DNA from 2 places in the Vogesella sp. genome. Region 2 is predicted to be linked to the other one. Evidence: riboswitches for the same ligand, from Rfam matches in the RefSeq annotation. Region 2 holds a riboswitch; the other holds the start of a gene.
The links. Region 2 has a riboswitch for cobalamin ahead of ACK4FZ_RS02695 (TonB-dependent receptor). Riboswitches for the same ligand answer to the same signal wherever they lie in the genome.
Positions count from the first base shown of each region.

Region 1: another riboswitch for cobalamin. It lies ahead of ACK4FZ_RS17115 (FecCD family ABC transporter permease); the one in region 2 lies ahead of ACK4FZ_RS02695 (TonB-dependent receptor).

Region 1 covers NZ_JBKBHK010000025.1:17,246-27,410, forward strand. The annotation lists gene cbiB (adenosylcobinamide-phosphate synthase CbiB) at 1-350, opposite strand, end outside; gene ACK4FZ_RS17100 (cobyrinate a,c-diamide synthase) at 344-1,639, opposite strand; gene cobO (cob(I)yrinic acid a,c-diamide adenosyltransferase) at 2,013-2,630, opposite strand; gene ACK4FZ_RS17110 (ABC transporter ATP-binding protein) at 2,627-3,379, opposite strand; gene ACK4FZ_RS17115 (FecCD family ABC transporter permease) at 3,376-4,395, opposite strand; cobalamin riboswitch at 4,491-4,697, opposite strand; gene ACK4FZ_RS17120 (RBBP9/YdeN family alpha/beta hydrolase) at 4,824-5,402, shown strand; gene ACK4FZ_RS17125 (PepSY-associated TM helix domain-containing protein) at 5,501-6,880, shown strand; gene ACK4FZ_RS17130 (Card1-like endonuclease domain-containing protein) at 7,036-8,145, shown strand; gene ACK4FZ_RS17135 (ABC transporter substrate-binding protein) at 8,245-9,231, shown strand; gene ACK4FZ_RS17140 (putative bifunctional diguanylate cyclase/phosphodiesterase) at 9,233-10,165, shown strand, end outside.
Region 2 covers NZ_JBKBHK010000002.1:8,350-18,514, forward strand. The annotation lists gene ACK4FZ_RS02650 (hypothetical protein) at 192-455, shown strand; gene ACK4FZ_RS02655 (LysE/ArgO family amino acid transporter) at 551-1,159, shown strand; gene ACK4FZ_RS02660 (M48 family metallopeptidase) at 1,237-2,265, opposite strand; gene ACK4FZ_RS02665 (YjgN family protein) at 2,259-3,332, opposite strand; gene speB (agmatinase) at 3,527-4,495, shown strand; gene ACK4FZ_RS02675 (hypothetical protein) at 4,566-5,072, opposite strand; gene ACK4FZ_RS02680 (adenosylcobinamide-GDP ribazoletransferase) at 5,125-6,039, opposite strand; gene ACK4FZ_RS02685 (histidine phosphatase family protein) at 6,107-6,712, opposite strand; gene cobT (nicotinate-nucleotide--dimethylbenzimidazole phosphoribosyltransferase) at 6,840-7,874, opposite strand; cobalamin riboswitch at 8,010-8,213, shown strand; gene ACK4FZ_RS02695 (TonB-dependent receptor) at 8,336-10,165, shown strand, end outside.

The sequences.
Region 1 (10,165 bases), on a different contig from region 2:
AGCGCCCGCGCCTCGGCCAGCTTGCCTTGCAGCAGCGCGTCGGCGATGGGGCGGGTGTGCTCGATCAGGCTCTGGCGGCCCAGTGTGAAGTACAGCACCGCCACGCTGAGGATGCCGGCGGCCAGCGCGGGCAGTTGCGCCAGCGCCCAGGCCAGCAGTAGCGGCAACGGTAGCACCAGCAGCGCCCACGCCAGGGCGCCGCGCAGCAGCCGGCTGCGGCCGGCGTTCAGCCGTTTTTCCAGCCAGTTGGCCGCGCGGCCAAAGCCCACCAGCGGGTGGTAGCGCGTGGGCTCGCCCAGTATGCGGTCGGCCAGCAGGCCGGCGGCCAGCAGCAGGCTGGTACCTAGCATGCGGCCTCCGGCAGGAACAGCGCGGCGGCGGCGGCGGGCTGACTGGCAAAGTAGGCGTGGAAGTAGCTGGCCTGCACGCTGCCGTGGCGGTACACCGCCTCGCCGGGGCTGCCGCCGGCCTTGCGCTGGCAGGTGACGGCGGCAAGCAGCGGGGTGTCGAACTGCGAGTAATGGAAGGTGTGGCCGCGCAGCTCGCCGGCCGGGTGCGGCCAACCCTGGCTGCCCAGCCCGGCCAGCTTGGCGGTCATGCGCACGTTACCGGGTAGCACGCCGGCCATGCGGTGCGCCTGGCCCTGGCCATCGTGCAGCTGTTCGGTCAGCGCCATCATGCCGCCGCATTCGGCCCATACCGGCTTACCGGCGGCGGCAAAGGCCTGCACGCTGGCCAGCCAGCGGGTGTTGGCCGCCAGCGTGGCGCCATGCAGCTCGGGGTAGCCGCCGGGCAGCCACAGCGCGTCGGCGTCGGCCGGAATGGCGTCGTTGGCTAGCGGCGAGAAAGAGGCGATGCGCGCGCCCATGCCCTGCAGCGTGCGCAGGTTGGCCGCATAGACAAAGGCAAACGCGGCGTCGTGCGCCACGGCGATGGTCTTGCCGGCCAGCAGTGGCGGCAGGGTTGCCGGTGGCGTGGCCTCGGGCGCGAAGTCTGGCAGCGCTGCCAGTACGGCGTGGTCCAGCTGCAGCGCGTCGGCCAGTGCGTCCAGCCGCACTGCCAGGTCGGGCAGGTCGCTGGGCAGGTGCAGGCCGAGGTGGCGTTCCGGCAGCGATTCGGCCTGGCGCGGCAGGCAGCCCACCACTGGCAAATCGGGCGTGCCGCAGGCGCGGATCATGTCTGCGTGGCCGTTGCTGGCGACGCGGTTGGCCAGCAGACCGGCCCACGGCAGCTGGCCGTGGTCGCGCAGGCCGCGGGCAATGGCCAGCGCGGTGCCCACCATGGCGCTGCAGTCCAGCACCGCCAGCACTGGCACGCCAAACTGTTTTGCCAGGTCGGCGCTGGACGGCTGGCCGTCGTACAGGCCCATGACGCCTTCGATCAGCACGTAGTCCACCTCGGCGGCGGCTTGCGCCAGCAGGTGGCGGCACTGGCTTCCGGTGCACATCCACAGGTCCAGCACGTCTACCGTGCTGCCGCTGGCGGCGGCCAGCAGCAGCGGGTCGATGAAGTCCGGCCCGGTCTTGAACACGCGCACGCGGTAGCCGTCGCGCACCAGACGGCGCGCCAGCGCGGCGGTGACGGTGGTCTTGCCCTGGCCGGAGGCGATGGCGGATAGCAAAAGGGCTTTGCAGCTCATGGGGCTTTCTTTATTTGGTTTTTGGCCACGAAAACCACGAAAGGGCACGAAAAACTACTGTTGCTTGCCGTTTGGCTTGGGCATTTTGGGTGCCATTCAGGCCTGCGTGCTATGGCAATGGGCAGCTTTGCTTTTGTGTTCTTTCGTGGCTAATGGGTTTTGTCTTGGTATTTATCGAGCCAAGCCGTCGGGCATGGCGGAAAACGTTTTGCCACGAAAACCACGAAAGGGCACGAACAAAAGCCCGTTACTCATTACTGTTTGGCCCAGGTACTTTGGATGCCATTCACGCCTGCTTGCCCTGGCAATCGGCGGTTTTGTTTTTGTGTTCTTTTGTGTTTTTCGTGGCCAACGGGTTTCAGGTTCTCTCTGCCTACCACTCCACGCCGGGCTGGGCGGCGATGCCGGCGGCGAAGGCGTGCTTCACCAGCGTCATGTCGGTAACAGTATCGGCGGCTTCCACCACCGCGTCCGGCACGCCACGGCCGGTGACGATCACGTGCTGGTGCAGCGGGCGCGCCAGGATGTCGTCCAGCACCTGCTCTACGTCCAGGTATTTGTATTTCAGCGCGATGTTCAGCTCGTCCAGTAGCACCAGGCCGATGGCCGGGTTTTGCAGCATCTCGCGCGCCTTGGCCCAGGCTTCGGCGGCGCGGGCCATGTCGCGGTCGCGGTCTTGCGTGTTCCAGGTGTAGCCCTCGCCCATGGCGTGGAACTGCACCTGCTCGGGGAAGCGGCGCAGGAAGCGTTCCTCGCCGGTTTCCATCGCGCCCTTGATGAACTGCACCACGCCAACCTGCATGTCGTGGCCCAGCGCGCGCATCACCATGCCCAGTCCGCTGGAGCTTTTGCCCTTGCCGTTGCCGGCGTTGACGATGAACACGCCACGGTGTTCGTCAGCGGCGGCAATGCGGGCGTCCATGATTGCTTTTTTGCGCGCCATGCGGGCGTTATGGCGCTCGCTGCGGCCTTGGTCGTCGGTGTGGCTCATGTGGGGTGTCCGGGTAAAAAGCAGGGGTGGCCTGCGTGGGTGATACGGGTAAGGGGGTAGCCCAGCACGTCGCCCAGCGCGTGGGCGTCCAGCTGGGCAATCGGGTAGCGGGCGGCGTTGCCGGCGCCATCCAGCAGCAGGGCATGGCTGGCGACGGCAGGGGAAAATTGCAGGTCGTGGCTGACCAGCAGCACAGCTTTGCCGTCGGCCTGCCAGCGGCGGATCTGCGCTTGCAGCGCGGCCTGGTGGGCCAGGTCCAACGCGTTGGTGGGTTCGTCCAGCAGCAGCAGCGGGCTGTCCTGCATCATTACACTGGCCAGGGCCACGCGCTGGCGTTCCCCGCCGGACAGCGCCTGCAGCGGGCGGTGGGCGAGGCGTGCCAGGTCGAAGGCGTCCAGCGCCGCGGCCAGCCGGGCCGGGTTGCGGCCGTCGTCCGGCCACGGAAAACGGGCGGCGGCGACGGCGTCAGCCACCGCGTAGTCGAACGCGTCGTGGCTGGCTTGCGGCAGCAGCGCCAGGCGCTGGGCGCGCAGGCGCGGTGCGGTGGCAGTCAAAGGTTGGCCGCACAGTGTGATGCGGCCCGCTGCCGGCGCGCGCAGCCCGGCCAGCGTGGCCAGCAGCGTGCTTTTGCCGCAGCCGTTGCGGCCGGCGATCCACCACACTTCGCCGGCGTGTACTTGCCAGTCCAGTTGATGCAGCAGGTGGCGTTGGCCTTGCAGAATGCCCAGATTATCGGTGTGCAGCATCATGCCAGCCTCCGGCGCGCGCGCGACAGCTGCCAGAACAGCACCGGTACGCCCAGCAGCGCGGTGAGAATGCCCACCGGCAGCTGCATCGGGGCGACAACGGTGCGCGCCAGCGTATCGGCCAGCACCAGCAGCGTGGCGCCGGTGAGGATGCTGGCGGGCAGCAAGTGGCGCAGGTGCGGCCCGCATACCAGACGGCAGGCGTGCGGCACCATCAGGCCAACGAAACCGATGCTGCCGCCCTGGCTGACTGCGGTGGCGGTGAGCGTGGCCGACAGCAGCAACAGCAAGCGGCGCAGGCCGGCCAGCGGCACGCCCAGCGTGGCGGCGTGGTCGCCGTGCAGCGCCAGCAGGTTGATGGCGGGCGCCTGCCACCAGGCCAGCAGCATGGCCGGCAGCAGCACCAGCCACGGCCACGGCCGCAGCGGCGTGCCGGACAAGTCCCCCACCAGCCAGAACACCATGCCGCGCAGCTGGTTGTCCTGCGCGATGGTCAGCAATAGCGAGATCACCGCGCCGCAGGCGGTAGACAGCAGCGCGCCGGTCAGCAGCAACAACACGGTGCCGCTGCTGCGGCCAAAGTCGCGCCGCGCCAGCCAGAACAGCACGCCAGACAGCCCCAGCGCGCCGACAACGGCAGCGAGGTCTACTTGCCACACCGCCAGCCCCAGCCACAGCGCGGTGAGCGCACCCACCGAAGCGCCGCCGGATACGCCCATCACGTAGGGGTCGGCCAGCGGGTTGCGCAGCAGCGATTGCATCAGCAGGCCGGCCAGCGCCAGCGCGGCGCCGGTAATCCAGGCGGTGAGGGCGCGCTCCAGCCGCAGCTGCAGCAGGGTGCCGGACAGCGCATCGCCATGGCCCAGCAGCGCTTGCCACAACTGGCTGGCACTCAGCGACACGCTGCCGCTGGCGCAGGCCAGCAGCACCACGCCGGCACTGATGGCGGCCAACAGCGGCAATAACAGGGCAGGGGGCAGCACCGCGCGGCTGGCCGGTGATGCAACGGTAACGGACATAAGGAGAGCCGGATGGCGGCGAAGGGCAGGCGGGCAGATGGCTGGCCGCATGCCGCCCTCCGCAGCATGGTTGTTCGGTGCGGCCAACAGGGTGGCCGCGCACAGCTTGCCGTGGCCGGTATCCGGGCTGGTTTCGCCGCAGGCCCGCCTTCCCGTACCGGCAGGTACAGTGGCGCAGGGGCCGGGCAGCTGCGCGGGGCAGCCTGAAAGAAACACACCGTTGCGGGGGCAGCACAGCTGACGCTGTTTCCCGTTTAACCCGCCGGCTAACACCGGCAGGCACCAAGGCAGGCAGCGATTTTAGCAGAAGGCCTACCGACTGCCGGGCTTGTTTATATTGCCGTGAGAAATAAAAAAACAATAAAACAGTATTTTTGGAAATAAAGCGCGCCTGCTATGGTGACGGCATGACATTGCGGAGCCTCACCATGGCGCACGATCTTTCCGGTTTCGACTTCATCATCCAGCCGGGCTGGAACAACTCCGGCCCCGAGCACTGGCAGAGCCACTGGCAGCAGCTGCTGGGCGCGCAGCGCGTGGCCAACCACGAGTGGCACGCGCCGCAGCTGGACGACTGGCTGGCCGCGCTGGATGCAGCGGTCAACGCCGCCCGCCAGCCGGTGGTGGTGATTGCGCATAGCCTGGGCTGTGCCACGGTGGCGCACTACGCGGCACGCTACGGTAACAAGCTGGCCGGCGCGCTGCTGGTGGCGCCGGCCGATGTGGAGCGCGCCAGCGCCCCGGCCCAGCTGCAACCGTTTGCGCCGCTGCCGCAGGCGGCGCTGCCGTTTGCCGCCCGCGTGGTGGCCAGCGACAGCGACCCGTTCAGCCTGCCGCTGCGCAGCGCGCGCATGGCGGCACTGTGGCAGGCGCCGCTGGCGTGGCTGCGCGGTGCCGGCCATATCAATGTGGCGTCCGGCCATACGCAGTGGGAAGACGGCCTGGCCGAGCTGGCCGCCTTGCTGGCCAGCATCCGCACCACGCAGCAGGCGGCACGCAGCGCCTGAGCGCGGCGATTTGCCGCCTGCGGCATAGTGTCGCACCGCCTTGTGGCGGCTGCGGCCAACCCTAACAATGCCGGCCTTCCCTCATTGAAAGTACGACGATGGCCGTCATTGCCGACAAGAAAACCCCCCGTTACTACACGGTGGCCTGGCGCTGGCATTTCTATGCCGGCCTGCTGGTGGCACCGTTCATGATCATGCTGGCCATCACCGGCATGGTGTACCTGTTCAAGCCGCAGCTGGACCAACTGATGTACGGCAGCCTGCTGACGGTACCGGCCGCCAGCACCCCGGCTCACCCGGCCGACCACCTGGTGGCGGCGGTGAAGGCGCAGTACCCGGGCGCCAGCGTGCTGCGTTACCAGCCGCCGGCGGCAGCCGACGCCAGCGCCAAGGTGATTATCAAGACCGCCGAGGCCAAGCTCGGTGTGTACGTTGACCCGTACCAGGGCACCGTGCTGGGCGCGCTGGACGAGAACAACAACCTGCAAGCCATCATGCTGAAACTGCACGGTGAGCTGTTGATCGGCAAGCAGGGCGACTTGCTGGTGGAGCTGGCCACCAGCTGGGCGCTGGTGCTGCTGGTGTCCGGCCTGTACCTGTGGTGGCCGCGCGGGCGCGGCAAGCTGGCGGTGTTCTGGCCGCGCTTTAGCGCCGGCGGCCGGGCCTTCTGGCGTGATATCCACGCCGTTACCGGTTTCTGGAGCGCCATCTTCCTGCTGTTCATGCTGCTGTCCGGCCTGACCTGGACCGGCTACTGGGGCGAGAAGTTTGCCGCGGTGTGGAGCCAGTTCCCGGCGCAGATGTGGGACGACGTGCCCAAGTCCGACAAAAAGGCCATCAGCCTGAACAGCACCGCCGAAAAAATCGTACCGTGGGCGGTAGAGCCCAGCCCGCTGCCCAAATCCACCGACCCGCACGCCGCGCACAAAGGCGCCGCACCGCAAGCGGCCACGCCGCAGATTCCGCTGCAGCAGGTGGTGGACACCGCTAACGCCCGTGGTGTGGTGCCCGGCTATAACATCGCGCTGCCGGACGGCGACGAAGGCGTGTTTACCGTGTCGGTGTTCCCCGACGACCCGCGCAACGAAGCCACGCTGCACATCGACCAGTACAGCGGCAAGGTGCTGGCCGATATCCGCTTCAAGGATTACGCGCTGGTACCCAAGGTGGTGGAGTTCGGCGTGGTGATCCACGAGGGCAAATTCTTTGGCCTGGCCAACCAGCTGCTGATGGCGGCCATCTGCCTGCTGGTGCTGCTGGGCAGCGTCAGCGGCATCATCATGTGGTGGCAGCGCAAGCCGGCCGGCCGCCTGGGTGCGCCCACCGACGCACCGGACACGCCGCTGTGGAAAGGCGCGCTGCTGATCATGCTGGCGCTGGGGCTGGCCTTCCCGCTGGTAGGTGCCTCGTTTGTCGCCATCCTGCTGCTGGACTGGCTGCTGCTGCGCCGCCTGCCGGCGCTGGCCTTCCTGCGCTAAGCCTGCTACACCGCCCGAACGGGCTTGCGGCCAACCCCCTCGCCAGCCATGGCAGGGGGTTGTTTCATGGTGGCCTGAGCTGGCGCAAGGCCGGGGCTGGCCGTCAGCGGCCAAGGCTGGCTAAGATGCAGGCTGGATTGTTTCGAGGTTTTGCCATGCATCTGCTGGCTTTTGTCGATCACGTCGAGAGCGACATCATCACCCCGGCGCTGGACCGCCGTTTCGGCATTCATCAGGTCAGCCTGCTGTGCCCACGCAGCGCGCTGGGCCTGGCCACCGATATCGCCGGCGTCTGCCGCAGCCAGCACCTGGCGGTGACGGTAGTCACCGTGCCGCCCGATAGCCAGCCGCTGGCCTTGCGCCAGCAGTTGGCCGCGCTGGCGCAGGGCGCGGTGGCGTTCAATATCAGCGCTGCCTCGCCGGTGCAGGCGGCGCTGGCCTACGACCTGGCGCGCGAGCGCCACTTGCCGCTGATGAGCGTGGAGCCGCATACCGACCGCCTGATCTGGCTGCTGGGCGGCGAGCACACCCGCGTGCACAGCGGTAGCGACATTGCCGACGGCCTGACGCTGGAAGCGTACTTTGCGCTGTACGGCAGCCGCATCGAGCATGTGCATTACCGGCTGAGCCAGCGTCATGCCCGGCTGGAAGCGCTGGCTGCGTGCCTGGCCGAACTGGCGGTGGCGCGGCCGCAGGCACTGTCGCTGCTGAACCGGCTGTGCAACGAGCTGGACGCGCGCCAGTTCAGCCGCCGGCCGTTGCCGCGTGGCGAGCGGGCGCTACGCGCGTGGTTGGATGGCTGCGGCCTGGTCAGCTTCGACCCGCTGGGCCATATGCGCTGCCAGGACGCGTCGGCGCGCTTTTTTCTGGGCGGGGGCTGGCTGGAAGTGTGGCTGCTGGCCGAGGTGGCCAGCCTGCTGCCAGCCTTGCCAATCAGCGACGCGGCGGTGGGGGTGAAGATCAACCACGACGACGTGGCCAACGAATACGACGTGGCGGTGCTGTGTAACAACCGCCTGTTTCTGGTGGAGTGCAAGACCACGGCGCCCACCTCGCTGCACCATCGTGGCGTCGGCCTCGACAACCTGTTCAAGCTCGATAGCGCCGCCAGCCTGGGCGGCCTGCACGCCCGCGCCATGCTGGCCACGCTGTACCCGCCCACCGACAGCGAAATCGCCCGTGCCGAGGCGCAGGGCATTGCCTTGCTGTACGGCAGCATGCTGTTGCAAGCACGGCAGACTGTGCGCCAGTGGCTACAAAGCTGACACAAGATGCCTTATTTGGCTGACATTTATTTGCATTGTTATAAAAACAGGCGGTTGATTCGCTATCATTAATCAAATAATGAACGCCGGTTCCACCTGATGGAAGTAAAACACCCTGCTGTTTGTCTGCCCGATTCAGGGCGACGCCATTGTTTGCTGGCGACGTTGGCCGTACTGGGCAGCCCGCTGCTCACCGCCTGTAACACGCCGGAGCCGCTACTGCGCATTGGCAGCAATGGCTGGCCTGGCTATCAGTTTTTGTCCTGGGCGGCCGATAGTGGCGTGCTGTCGCCGCAGCAGATACGGCTGTTGCGCATCAGCTCCACCACCTTGGCCATGCGCGCTCTCAGTGCAGGCATGCTCGATGGCGCCTGTCTGACGCTGGACGAGGTGATGACCTCGCTGTCGGAAGGCATTCCGTTGAAGGTGGTGGCGGTGCTGGACGTCTCGAATGGTGCTGACGCAGTGTTGGGTGGCGATAGTGTCACTAGCCTGGCGCAGCTGGCAGGCAAGCGTATCGGGGTGGAGGGGAATGCGGTAGGGGCTGTCATGCTGGATGCGCTGCTACAGCGCGCGGGTTTGCAGCATGATCAGGTTATGGTGGTGCCATTGCTGCTGGATCAGCACGAAGCCGCGTTTGAGCGAGGTGATGTCGATGTGCTGGTTACCATGGAACCACAGGCTAGCCGCTTGCGAGCACGCGGCGCCAGCGAGCTGTTCAGCAGCGCCGACATTCCTGGTCGCATTGTCGATGTCCTGGCGGTGCATGAACAAGTGCTGGGCCGATCGCGCCGAGCAGTGCAAGCATTGGTAGACGGCCACTTTGCCATGCTGCAGCGCTACAGCCGGGAAGAGCAAGCCGGCAAGGCCTATATGGCCAGCCAGCTGGGTGTGTCGCATGCCGAACTGCAGACCATCTTTGCCGGCATGCATCTGCCTGGCCGCGCCGAGAACCAGCGCTGGCTGACAGGCCGGCTGGATCAGGAGGCACGTAACCTGACCAGCGTGATGCGTCGAGCCGGCCTGTTGCCGCGGCCGGTGACACAGGGGCAGCTGTCGGTGCCCGATTTTGTCGAAGGGGCATAGCATGCGTTACTCCTTGCGGATGCTGCTGCCGTTGGTTGTAACGCTGTTTTTGCTGCTCACCATGATCGGTGCTTACGGCGTGGCTGAACAGGGCCGCCGCCAGCAGGCCTTTCGTGATGTCAGCCTGACCGCGCAAAAAGATGCAGCACACCTGTTGCAGGAGCTGGACCGCGCTTCGGCCAGCCAGATCAACGACAGCATCATGTTGCTGGCTACCGACGCCAGACTATCGCGCTTGGTGGTTGCCAATGAGTGGCGGCAAATCGCCTACGCCAGCAACCCGAGCTTGCTGGGGCGTGCGCTGGATACGCTGGACAACGTACCGGATGGCCTGCTAGCCCAGGCTGCCCGGCACAGCCTGGCGGTGCTGCACCCCGAGCAAGACACCTTACGTCTGCACCTGGCCGTTTCGGTGCCCCGCGACCAGCGCCATCTGCTGCCTGCCACTCAGCGCGGCATGCTGTTGATCACTTACGACCTCAACCAGCAAATGGCGATGGAGCGCAGCAAGCTGAGGGGCAGTTTCGTGCTGCCGGGGCTGATGCTGGTGGCGCTATTGCTGGTGCTGTATTTACTGATCTGGCTGTACGTAGCCCGCCCGCTAGCCAATCTGCAGGCAGCGGCCTTGCAGTTGGCCGCCAACGGCCATGCGCCGCTACTGCCGCCGCAAGGTTTGCGTGAAACCCGGGCGGTATGTGAAGCATTCAACACCATGCAGCAGCGGCTGCAGCAGATGCTGGCGGAATTGGCCGAACGCGAACGCAGCGCGCGCCAACTGGCGCTGGAGCAGGAGGCCTTGTTGCAGGCCAGCCCAGATTTACTGTTTGAACTGAGCGCCGATGGCCGATACCTGCAGGTGTGGTCGCATACTGCCAGCGACAAGCTGGTGTCGCCGCGTGACCGGCTACTGGGCAAGCACCTGCGTGACGCCATG
Region 2 (10,165 bases):
TCCTGTTATTTGTAAAAACAACCAGTGTTTCTTTAGATTTTATGTATAGATTTTTCATCACTTCTGATGATGAAACAATGGATGCAGTTGAATTACATTGCTAATGGCAATTCTGCTGATGCGGACTGTTGTAAGTGACGCAGGAATTGCTGCGATTGCTTGATAAATTGACATTTCAGGAGCAAACCAGAATGCGCAGCAAATGGATGATGGTGGCAGCAGCCGCTGCCGTAATGTGCCAGGTAGCCATGGCCGACCCGGCCGCGGCCAACCGCATTGCCCACAACAAGCGCCTGCAGCCGCCTAGCAGCGCTACCTTTCAGCAGCAATACCAGCAGCTGGCAGGCAAACCGGCTGATGACAAGCTGTACCAGACTTTTGTCAAACGCTGGCAAGCCGCCAAGGCCGATGGCTGGCTGCTGGACGTACAAACCTTCATCAACGCGCCGGGTTGATCAGACCATGACGCGCTATTACGCGATCTGGCTGCCATCGATTTGCAATGCTATTGGCGTAATTTTGCGTGATTATCGCTAAGTCGGCATCCATCATGAGCACCCAGATTTTTCTTTCCGCTTTCACGCTGGCAGCTAGCCAGATCATCGGCATCGGCCCGCAAAACGCCTTTGTATTGAAGCAGGGCTTGTTACGCCGCCATGTTGCCGAGGTGGTGGTGTTTTGCGTGTTGTGTGATGTGCTGTTGATTGGTGCTGGCGTGTTTGGCGTAGGCGGCATGCTGGCTAGCCAGCCACAGTTGCTGAAGTGGCTGGTGTGGCTCGGTGCGGCGCTGATGTTCTGGTTGAGCTGGCAATCATTCCGCACCGCTTGGCAGCAGCGTAGCCTGGTGGGCGACGATGTGCCACAGGATCGTCGGGCCGTATTTCGCCGCCTGATGGTGGTGACCTTGTTGAACCCGTACGTCTGGCTGGATACCGTGGTGCTGATCGGCAGCATCTCGGCTGCTTACGGGCGCGATGGCCAGCTATGGTTTATGGGTGGTGCTCTGGCTGCGTCCTTGCTGTGGTTCTCGGCCATCGGGCTGGGTGCGCGTTATGTAGCACCGTGGTTTAACCGCCCGGAAAACTGGCAGCGGCTGGACGCGGTCATTGGTGCCGTCATGCTGCTGACAGCGATCATGCTGTTATGGCAACACGGCTAGGGTGAGTGTTTACGTTTATCTCGGGAAGGTACCGTATCCGGTTCATCCCCTTTGGCCCCGCCTTGGCGGGGCATCTTTTATGGTGATGGCGGGCAAGTCTGGCCCAGCGGTTTGCTGCGTTCGGCGGTGGCCGGGTGGCTGGCAAACCAGCTGCCGCTGCTGATGGCGTCGTCGCCATGCTGCTGTTTCAGGCTGGCTTCGATGCGCTGCAGGCCATAGCCCAGCAGGCAGGGCGACAGGCCTTGCAGCTGCAAGGCGGTGTAGGCAAAGCGGTCGGCTTCGCGTTCGTGCTCGCGGCTGTAGCTGGCGTTGGCCAGCGCCACCGGCAGCGCTAGCGTCAGGCTGCTGGCATCGCCGGTCATCAGCGTCAGTGCGGCCAGTACCCCCACGCTTTCCACCGCACTGCGCAGGCCGTGGCGGTGTTCCACGTGGCCGGCTTCGTGCGCCAGAATGGCCAGTATTTCGTCTGGCTGCGTGACAACCGCCAGTAGCTGGTCGGTCACCACGATGGTGCCGCCGGGCAGCGCAAAGGCGTTGGGGCCGATGTCGGGCGCGTGCCGCAGCAGTACCTGATAGCGATAGCGGCTGGCCGCTGGCTGCAAGCGGGCGACCTGCGCTTGCAATGTGGCGGCGCGGCTAGCCGGCAGGCGGCTGGGGGCAAGCTCGGTGTTGCTTTGTAGCCAGCTTAGCGTTTGTGCGGCCAACTGTTGCTCGACGCTGAGCGGAATCAGCGGAACCAGCCAGCCGGCAGCCGCCGGTAGCACGAAGCGCCAGCCCAGCCACAGGATGACGAGGGCGGCTAGCAGGCCGCCAGCCAGTGCGCGCCAGCTTTGCTGCAGCCAGTGACCACCGGCTTGCAGCGGTGGCAGCCCGCCCAGCAGGCGGCGGATGGCCACTTTTTGCGCCACTTCCAGCGTGCTGCCGTCGGGCAGGTATACGCTGTCGGGTAGCGTATCGATACCGGCCTCCAGCCGGCAGTCCGCCAGCAGGAAGCGGCGTTGGCCGCTGCTGCCGCTGACCACTAGCTCGTCGCCGTCGCGGCCAACCTTCACCGCCTGCGGCCGTGGCGTGTGGCCGTCGCGCCACAGTGCATCGAGGCTTACCATCCCAGATCCAGTGCCAGCAGCTCGGCCAGTTCGTCGCCGCGGGCGTCGTGCTGCGACTGGCCCTGGGTATAGAGCTGGGCCAGGTCGGCCCCGCCTTGCAGCGTCAGTTGCCCGAAGGTGGCGCGCAGGGTGCGGATGCGTACCCACGGCCAGGCCAGCCCCAGGCTGAAAGCCAACGCCAGGGTATTGATCAGCGCCATTTCCATGCGCTGGTAGGCTGGTAGACGCCAAGACAGGGTATGGTGTCGCCCGTTCAGTAGCAGCGAGGTATGGTTGATCAGGACATTCCTAATGGACAGGCTCGTGTAGCCCAGGGTGGCAATCAGCCAGATAGCACCACCGACGATACTGATGGTGCTGCTAAGCGTGGAAGTGGCGTCCCCGGATACGAGGCTATGGCCAATTTGTAGCAGGCTCCAGCATAGCAGGGTGACTAATGCTGCATAGCAGCCGCTGATCAGCAAACTGCCTAGTCCGGCCAGATAGAGTTGGCCACTACATGGTGCCACTGCCAGGCTCGCCTGCCCCAGCCGGCTGTGCGGCAGCAAGTAGCGTTGCTTTTGCAGCGTGGCCAGCGGCCATAGCAGGCCCAGCGACAACAGCAGCGTGAGCCAGGATTTGAAAAAAGCGCGGTAGGCGGCACCTGTCTGGCCGTCAAAATGCAGCCGCATGCCGCTCCAGCTGGTATTGGCCAGCCGGAAGCGCATGGCTTGCACTGCCAGCCATGGGGCCAGCCCCGCCGCCCCCGCGCCGAGCAGACCTTGCAGTACGGGGGAGAACTCGGCAGAGAGCTGCCACAGCACAAACAAGCCCACCATCAGTGCCCGGCCTTTCAGGATGGCGATCGGGCTGGCGTGGTAGCCGAAGCGGCCGCCGGCGACTTTGGTGTGGCCGTACAGGTATTTGAGGGTACGGACTTTGGCCCACGCCGAATAAATGCCCAGCGTCAGCACGCTTAGCACCAGGTTGCTCAGCCACAGCCGGGCGTAGCCGCCGGTGGTCGCGCTGAACGCAAACGGCAGACGGTGTGGAATCAGGATGTTGCTGTTGGCCTCAGGCTGGCTCATGGCGGTTACCGGGCAGAAACTCAAGCGTGCAAGTATGCCACGGTAATTTGACGCGATAAAACTTGCTGTTGTACGCGGCTGGCGTCACACTTCGCGCTGCGTGCCGCGGTGTGCGCCAGCCTCAAACCGTCGGCTGTACAGATGGACGGTAATCGCCGTGGCGTCACCACGGCGTGCTCTTTTCGGGAGCGAACATGTCTGACGATCAAATCCGCGGTGACGGTGCCATCCGTCGTCAAAGCCTGTACGGCTCTTCCATCGAAAACACCTACGCCGGCGTGCTGTCGTTCATGCGCCGCAACTACACGCGCAATCTGGAAGGCGTGGACGTGGTGGTATCCGGCATTCCGCTGGACCTGTCCGTGACTTTCCGCAGTGGCGCGCGCCAAGGCCCGCAGGCCATCCGCGCCGCCAGCGTGCAGCTGGCCGAGCTCAAGCCCTACCCGTGGGGCTTCGACCCGTTCGACGACCTGGCGGTCATCGACTACGGCGACTGCTGGTTCGACGCGCACAACCCGCTCACCATCAAGCCGTCCATCATCGAACACGCGCGCACCATTCTGGCCAGCGGCGCCAAGATGCTGACCTTCGGCGGTGATCACTTCGTCACCTACCCGTTGCTGATTGCACACGCGGAAAAGTACGGCAAGCCGCTGGCGCTGCTGCACTTCGATGCGCACTGTGACACCTGGCCGGACGACGAGCCGGACAGCCTGAACCACGGCACCATGTTCTACAAGGCGGTGAAAGAAGGCCTGATCGATCCGGCCAAATCGGTACAGGTCGGCATCCGCACCTGGAACGACGACTTCATGGGCCTGAACGTGCTGGGCGCACCGTGGGTACACGATAACGGCGTGGACGCCACCATCGCCGAAATCAAAAAGACCATCGGCGACGCGCCGGTGTACGTCACCTTCGATATCGACTGTCTGGACCCGTCCGCCGCGCCGGGCACCGGCACGCCGGTACCGGGTGGCCTGACCACCGCGCAGGCGCTGAAGATCATCCGCAACCTGGGCGACCTCAACATCGTCGGCATGGACGTGGTAGAAGTGGCCCCCAGCTACGACCAGAGCGAAATCACCGCCATCGCGGCGGCGCACATCGCCTGTGACATGCTGTGCCTGATGCGCAACAAGAAGGTAGCCGGCCAGCTCTGACGCCAGCCAATGCGGCCAACGTTGGCCGCACTACCCGCACCGCGCCCGGCAGCCTGCCCGGCGCGGTTTTTCATGCCTGCGGCGGCGGGCTGCCCCAGCGCGGGCGGCGGCCGCTGAGGCCTACCCAGCCGCACAAGACGCCGCATACCAGCGCCAGTACGCTTCTATCATTGGCGAGCAGGCCGGCCAGCAGGAGCATGGCGGCCGCGATCAGCCATAGCGTGCGTTGCGGCCAAGCCAGCGCCAGCGTGCCTTCTTGACGCCAAGCCAGCGCTTGCGTGGCGACTATCCAACCGCTTAACACGACATAGAACAGCAGCGTGGCGTGCGGTAGCAGCCACGGTAGCGCCAGGATGGGCCACACGGCCAAGTTCAGTGCCTGCTGCCAGCGCGACGGCGCGGCAGGCAAGGCTGAGCGGGGCAGCGGTTTGATGTGCAGTGCCAGCAGCAGGCTGAGCAAAACGCCGCCGAGCAAGACGGGCAGGGCAGGCAGTCTGTAGTGTGCGACCACCCACACGAGTACGGTCGTGACCGGAATAATGATGACGGCCGCCAGGCCAAAGGTGTCGAGTTTCATGCTGATTATTGAGAATGGTTTTCAATATCTCAGCATGATGCCATGCGTCATGTCAATGCCATTGGCGTGCCGCTACCACCAGCGCCAGCAGCAGCAGGCTTTCGCACACCTCGATGCCGGCGCCCAGGCAATCGCCGGTCATGCCGCCCAGTTTGCGCTTCAGGTAGGCCCACCAGCACAGCCCGGCCAGCGGCGCCAGCAGTAACACCGGCGCCAGCCAGGCGCTGGCAGCGGCCAACAGCAGGCTGCACAGCCAGAAGTTGGGCCAGTGCGGGCGCCAGGCAAAGCGTTCGCCGCTGCCGGCCGCCAGGCTGGGCAGCGTGGCCGACCACGCCACGGTAAACAGCCGCGCCCAGGCCGGCACCAGTAGCAGCCCGGCTAGTGTTGCGGCCAACCCTGTCGTTGCCGCGATGCCGCCTTGGTCTCCGTGCTGCCCGTGGCCGCTGTGGTAACCGTGGTAGCCCGGATAAGCCGCAGGCGCATCCGGGGAAGCGGGTAACGGCAGTGCACCCAGGGAAGCCGGCGTACCCGGTGACATCATCCCATCCGGTACCGCCGATAGCCCCGCCAAGCTCAGCTTCACCAGCAGCATCAGCAGCACCAGTTTCACGATCAGCTGCGTGGCCAGGCTCAGCACGCCAAAGCTGCCCAGATGCGGGTCTTTCAGCACCTCCAGAAAACGCTCGCGCGAACGGTGCGCCGCGCCCTGGGCGTCGGCCAGGTCAGCCAGGCCGTCGATGTGCAGGCCGCCGGTCACCCACAGCCAGGCCAGCAGGCCGGCCAGTGCGGCCAACCAGGGGTCCACCAGGCTGCCGGCCAGCACCGCCAGCCACACGATGGCGCCCACCAGCACGCCCACCGGCGCAAACCAGCGTGCGGCGTCGGCCAGCCACGCCGGGTCGAAGGTTTTCAGCTGCGGCGTGGGCAGGCGGGTCAGGAACTGGATGGCAAGAATCAGCGATCGCATAAGGCTGTGGATAAGTGTGTGGAAAGGCAGTGCATGGGCAGGGGGCAAGCTGTGCGTGGTGTGTGGATCAACCAGCCACGGGGGGCGACTCCAGCCGCGTCAGGTAAGCCGGGTGGCCGTCCAGGATCGACAGCTGGGCAAAGCCGCCGCGCTGTACCGCCATCAAGCGGGCGACGTTGAATTCGGTGCCCAGCAGCTCGGCCAGCAGCACGTTGATGACGCCGCCGTGGCTGACCAGCACGCGGTGGCTGCCGCGCGCTTGCTGCATCCACTCGGCAAAGCCGGTCAGCACCCGGGTGCGGAAGGCGTCAAAGCCTTCGCCGCCTTCCGGGGTTAGCAGGCCGCGCGCCAGCAGCGTCTGCCAGTCGGGCGTGGTGGCGCAGATATCAGCCAGCGGGCGGTTTTCCCAGCTGCCGAAGTGGCACTCGGTCAGCCCCGGCGCCACGTGCAGCGGCACGCGGCTGGCCAGCGCCTGCTGTACGGCAAACTCGCGGCAGCGTTGCAGCGGCGAGGTGGCCATGCAGGTCACCGGCGCCAGCTGCACGATGCGTTGCCAGCTGGCGGCCATGTCGGCGCGGCCGCGTTCGGTCAGCGGCAGGTCGGTATGGCCGATCAGGCGGCCTTGGTGGTCGATGTCGCCGTGGCGCAGCAGGGTGAGGGTGTAGGGGTTCATGGTGGCAACCTTTTACCGCAAAAGCAGGCAAGAAAAACGCACGCCGCCGCCAGCGCGTGCGGCTGGCCGGCGGCGCTAGGCCAAGCATACCGCCTGGCCGGCGCGCGGGCGATGCTGGCGGGCGCGATCAGGCGTTTTTGCCGGCCACGCCTGCTTCGGCAAAGGTGGCCATGCCGGCGTGCAGCGCGATGGCTTGCTGCAGCAGCGGCAGTGCGGCGGCGGCACCGCTGCCTTCGCCCAGACGGAAGCCCAGGTCCAACAGCGGGCTCAGGCCCAGCGCCTGCAAGGCCAGCGCGTGGCCGGTTTCCTGCGAGCAATGGCTGGCCAGCAGCCACGGCGCGATGTCGGCGTCGATGGCGCGGGCCACCAGCGCGGCGGCGGTGCTGATGAAGCCGTCCAGCAGCAGCGGCACGCCCTGGCGGGCGCCTTCCAGGTAGAAGCCGGCCATGGCGGCGATCTCCAGCCCGCCCAGCTCGGCCAGCACGCCGTGGCCGTCCAGCGTTTGCCCGGCCACACGCGCCAGCGCGTCGGCCACCACCTGGCGCTTGATGGCCAGGCCGGCGTCGTCGACACCGGTGCCGCGGCCCACGATGGCGGCCACGTCATGGCCGGTCAGGCGGCAGATCAGCGCCGCCGACGGCGTGGTATTGCCAATGCCCATATCGCCGGCGATCAGCAGCGTGGCGCCGTCGGCAATGGCACGGCGGGCGGCGTTGCGGCCAACCTCCAGCGCGGCGTCGGCGTCCTGGCGGCTCATCGCGGCTTCACGGCGCAGGTTGCCGCTACCGGCGCGTACCTTGGCGTGCACGATGGGCAGCGCGGACAGGTCGCTGGCCACGCCGGCATCCACCACCTCCAGCCGCGCCTGGTTGACGCGTGCCAGCACGCTGATGGCGGCGCCGCCGTGGACGAAGTTGGCTACCATGGCGCCGGTTACTTCCGGCGGGAACGCCGACACGCCTTCGGCGCAGACGCCGTGGTCGCCGGCAAACACGGTAATGGCCGGTACCAGCGGCAGCGGGATGTCTCGGCCTTGCAGGCCGGCCAGGGTAATGGCGAGCTGCTCCAGTTTGCCCAGGCTACCGGCCGGTTTGGTCAGTTGTTGCTGGCGGGCGTCGGCGGCCTGGCGGGCGCCGAGGTCGGGGGCGGGAATGCGTGGCATGAGGTTTCCTTGCGGTGTGGCAGAGCCTGGCGGGCAGGCGAACCGGCAGACCATACGCCAGCCGCTGCCGGCTGGCAACGGGGCCATGCCGGCGGAGTAATTTGCATGACGCCATTCTGGATTGTGTCAGCCCCGCTATAATGGCGGGCTGCAGGTGTCCGTCCTGCCATGGCAGCGACGGATGAAACGGGAAGCCGGTGCAAGACCGGCGCTGCCCCCGCAACGGTAAGGCCTGGGCGTATACGCCCCAGGCATCGCGTTAACCACTGCCCACACGGCGGGAAGGTGCGATGCTGGCATGGCCAAGCCCGGAGACCGGCCTGCGACGAGCGCGGCGGAATCGCGTTCAGCTGGAGTATCGCGGGGAGGCGATCTGACAGCCTGCTACCGGCGCCTGCCGGCGGTATGCCGTGTCCTTTATTTCTCCGCACTCCCTTTTTGTCCCTACGGAGTGTGTCTACATGTCTTTCAGCAACAAACCCCTGGCCACCCTGGTGGCCCTGGCCTGTGCCCAGGCGGCCGTGGCCAAGCAGCCCGTTACCCTCGATGAAGTGGTGGTCACTGCCTCCCGTGGCCAGGACAACGTGCGTGAGCTGCCGGTGAATGTGTCTGTCATCACCGCCAAAGATATTGCTAGCAGCACGGCGCGTACGGTGCAGGATGTGCTGTCCGGGTTGGCGGGTATCCAGATTCGTAACAGCAGCGGTGCTGCCGATACGGCAGCAGTAGACCTGCGTGGTTTTGGCATTACCGGCCTGAGCAATACCCTGATTCTGGTGGACGGCGTCAAACAGAACACCAACGATTTGTCTGCTCCCAATCTGGGCGTGGTGCCGCTGAGCCAGATAGAGCGTATCGAAGTAGTACGCGGCAGTGGTGCCGTAGCCTATGGTGGCGGTGCGACTGGCGGGGTCATCAATATCATTACCCGCAGCGGTTTCAAGGCGGCCGATAGCGTGCAGGCGACGTTGACTGCCGGTAGCTATAACCTGAAAAAAATCGACTTGTCCGGCCACGCCAGTAGCCAGCATGTGGCACTGGATGCTTATGTGAAGTCGCTCACCACCGACAACTACCGGCAGAACAATGCCGAGCGCAACGATAGCGGCGGCCTGACCACCACGCTACGCCACGAGGATGGCACGCTGCGCTTCTACGCCCGCACCGCCAACCAGGATACGCGTTTGCCCGGTGTGCGTAGCGTGGACACGGCTAATGGCGTGGACGAGTTTGCCAGCAACCCGCGCGGTACCAATAAGCCTAACGATTACATGAGCACCCAGACCGACACTTGGGGCGTACAGGTGAAGCAAGCTGCAGGCGAGGGCATGGTGCTGCTGGATGTTGCGAGCGTGACCAAGAAGCTGCAAGCCGAAAATATCAGTGCCAGCTACAGCAGCAAGCGTCAGCAGAAAACCGATGAAATGACCGCCAGCTTGCGTTATGAGCAGGATGTCGCGCGCCATCGCCTGGTACTGGGTGTAGACGCCATGTCCGGTGATGCCGCGGTGGACAGTGTGGATACCTCCGGTACGGGCAGCAAAAAGATCAAGCAGCGCCACGCCGGTGGCTTTGTGGATGTGCTGCTACGGCCTGCAGAGGGCACGTCGATCAATGCCGGTGTCCGCTCGCAGCACGTTGAAGACAGTGCCAAGGTCAGCAGTAGTTATGAAAACAGCTACCGCAGCAATAAAGAGCTGCGTGCCTGGCAGCTGGGTCTCCGTCAGGCGCTGCTGCCGCAGCTCGATGGCTATGCCAAGCTGGGCCGTAGTTTCCGTATGGCCAATGCCGACGAGCAGGCCTCTGTCACTACCCCGCTGTTGCCGCAGACCTCGCACGATAAAGAACTGGGTGTGTCCTGGCAGCAAGCCGGGCGTGCCGTGCGTGCGGCCTGGTTCCGTTACGACCTGAACCGTGAAATTCATTACAACTCGCTCACATTTGCCAACGTCAACCTCGAACCCACCCGTCGCCAGGGCGTGGAACTGGAAGGCAAGACACCGCTTGCGGCCAACCTTGACCTGAGCGCCGCCGTGACATGGCAGCAAGCCACGTTCCGCAGTGGCGTGGCCAACAGCGTCAATCTGGCCGGCAAAACCGTGCCGCTGGTGCCGCGGCACATGGCTAACCTGTCGCTGGGCTGGGCACCGTCCGAGGCAACGCGTGTGGGCGTGCAGTGGCAATACGTCGGCTCGCAGCGGCTGGATAACGACCAGGCCAACCAGTTTGCCCACAAGCTCGCGGCTTACAGCCTGATCAATGCCAAAGTCAGCCACGACTACAGCAAGACG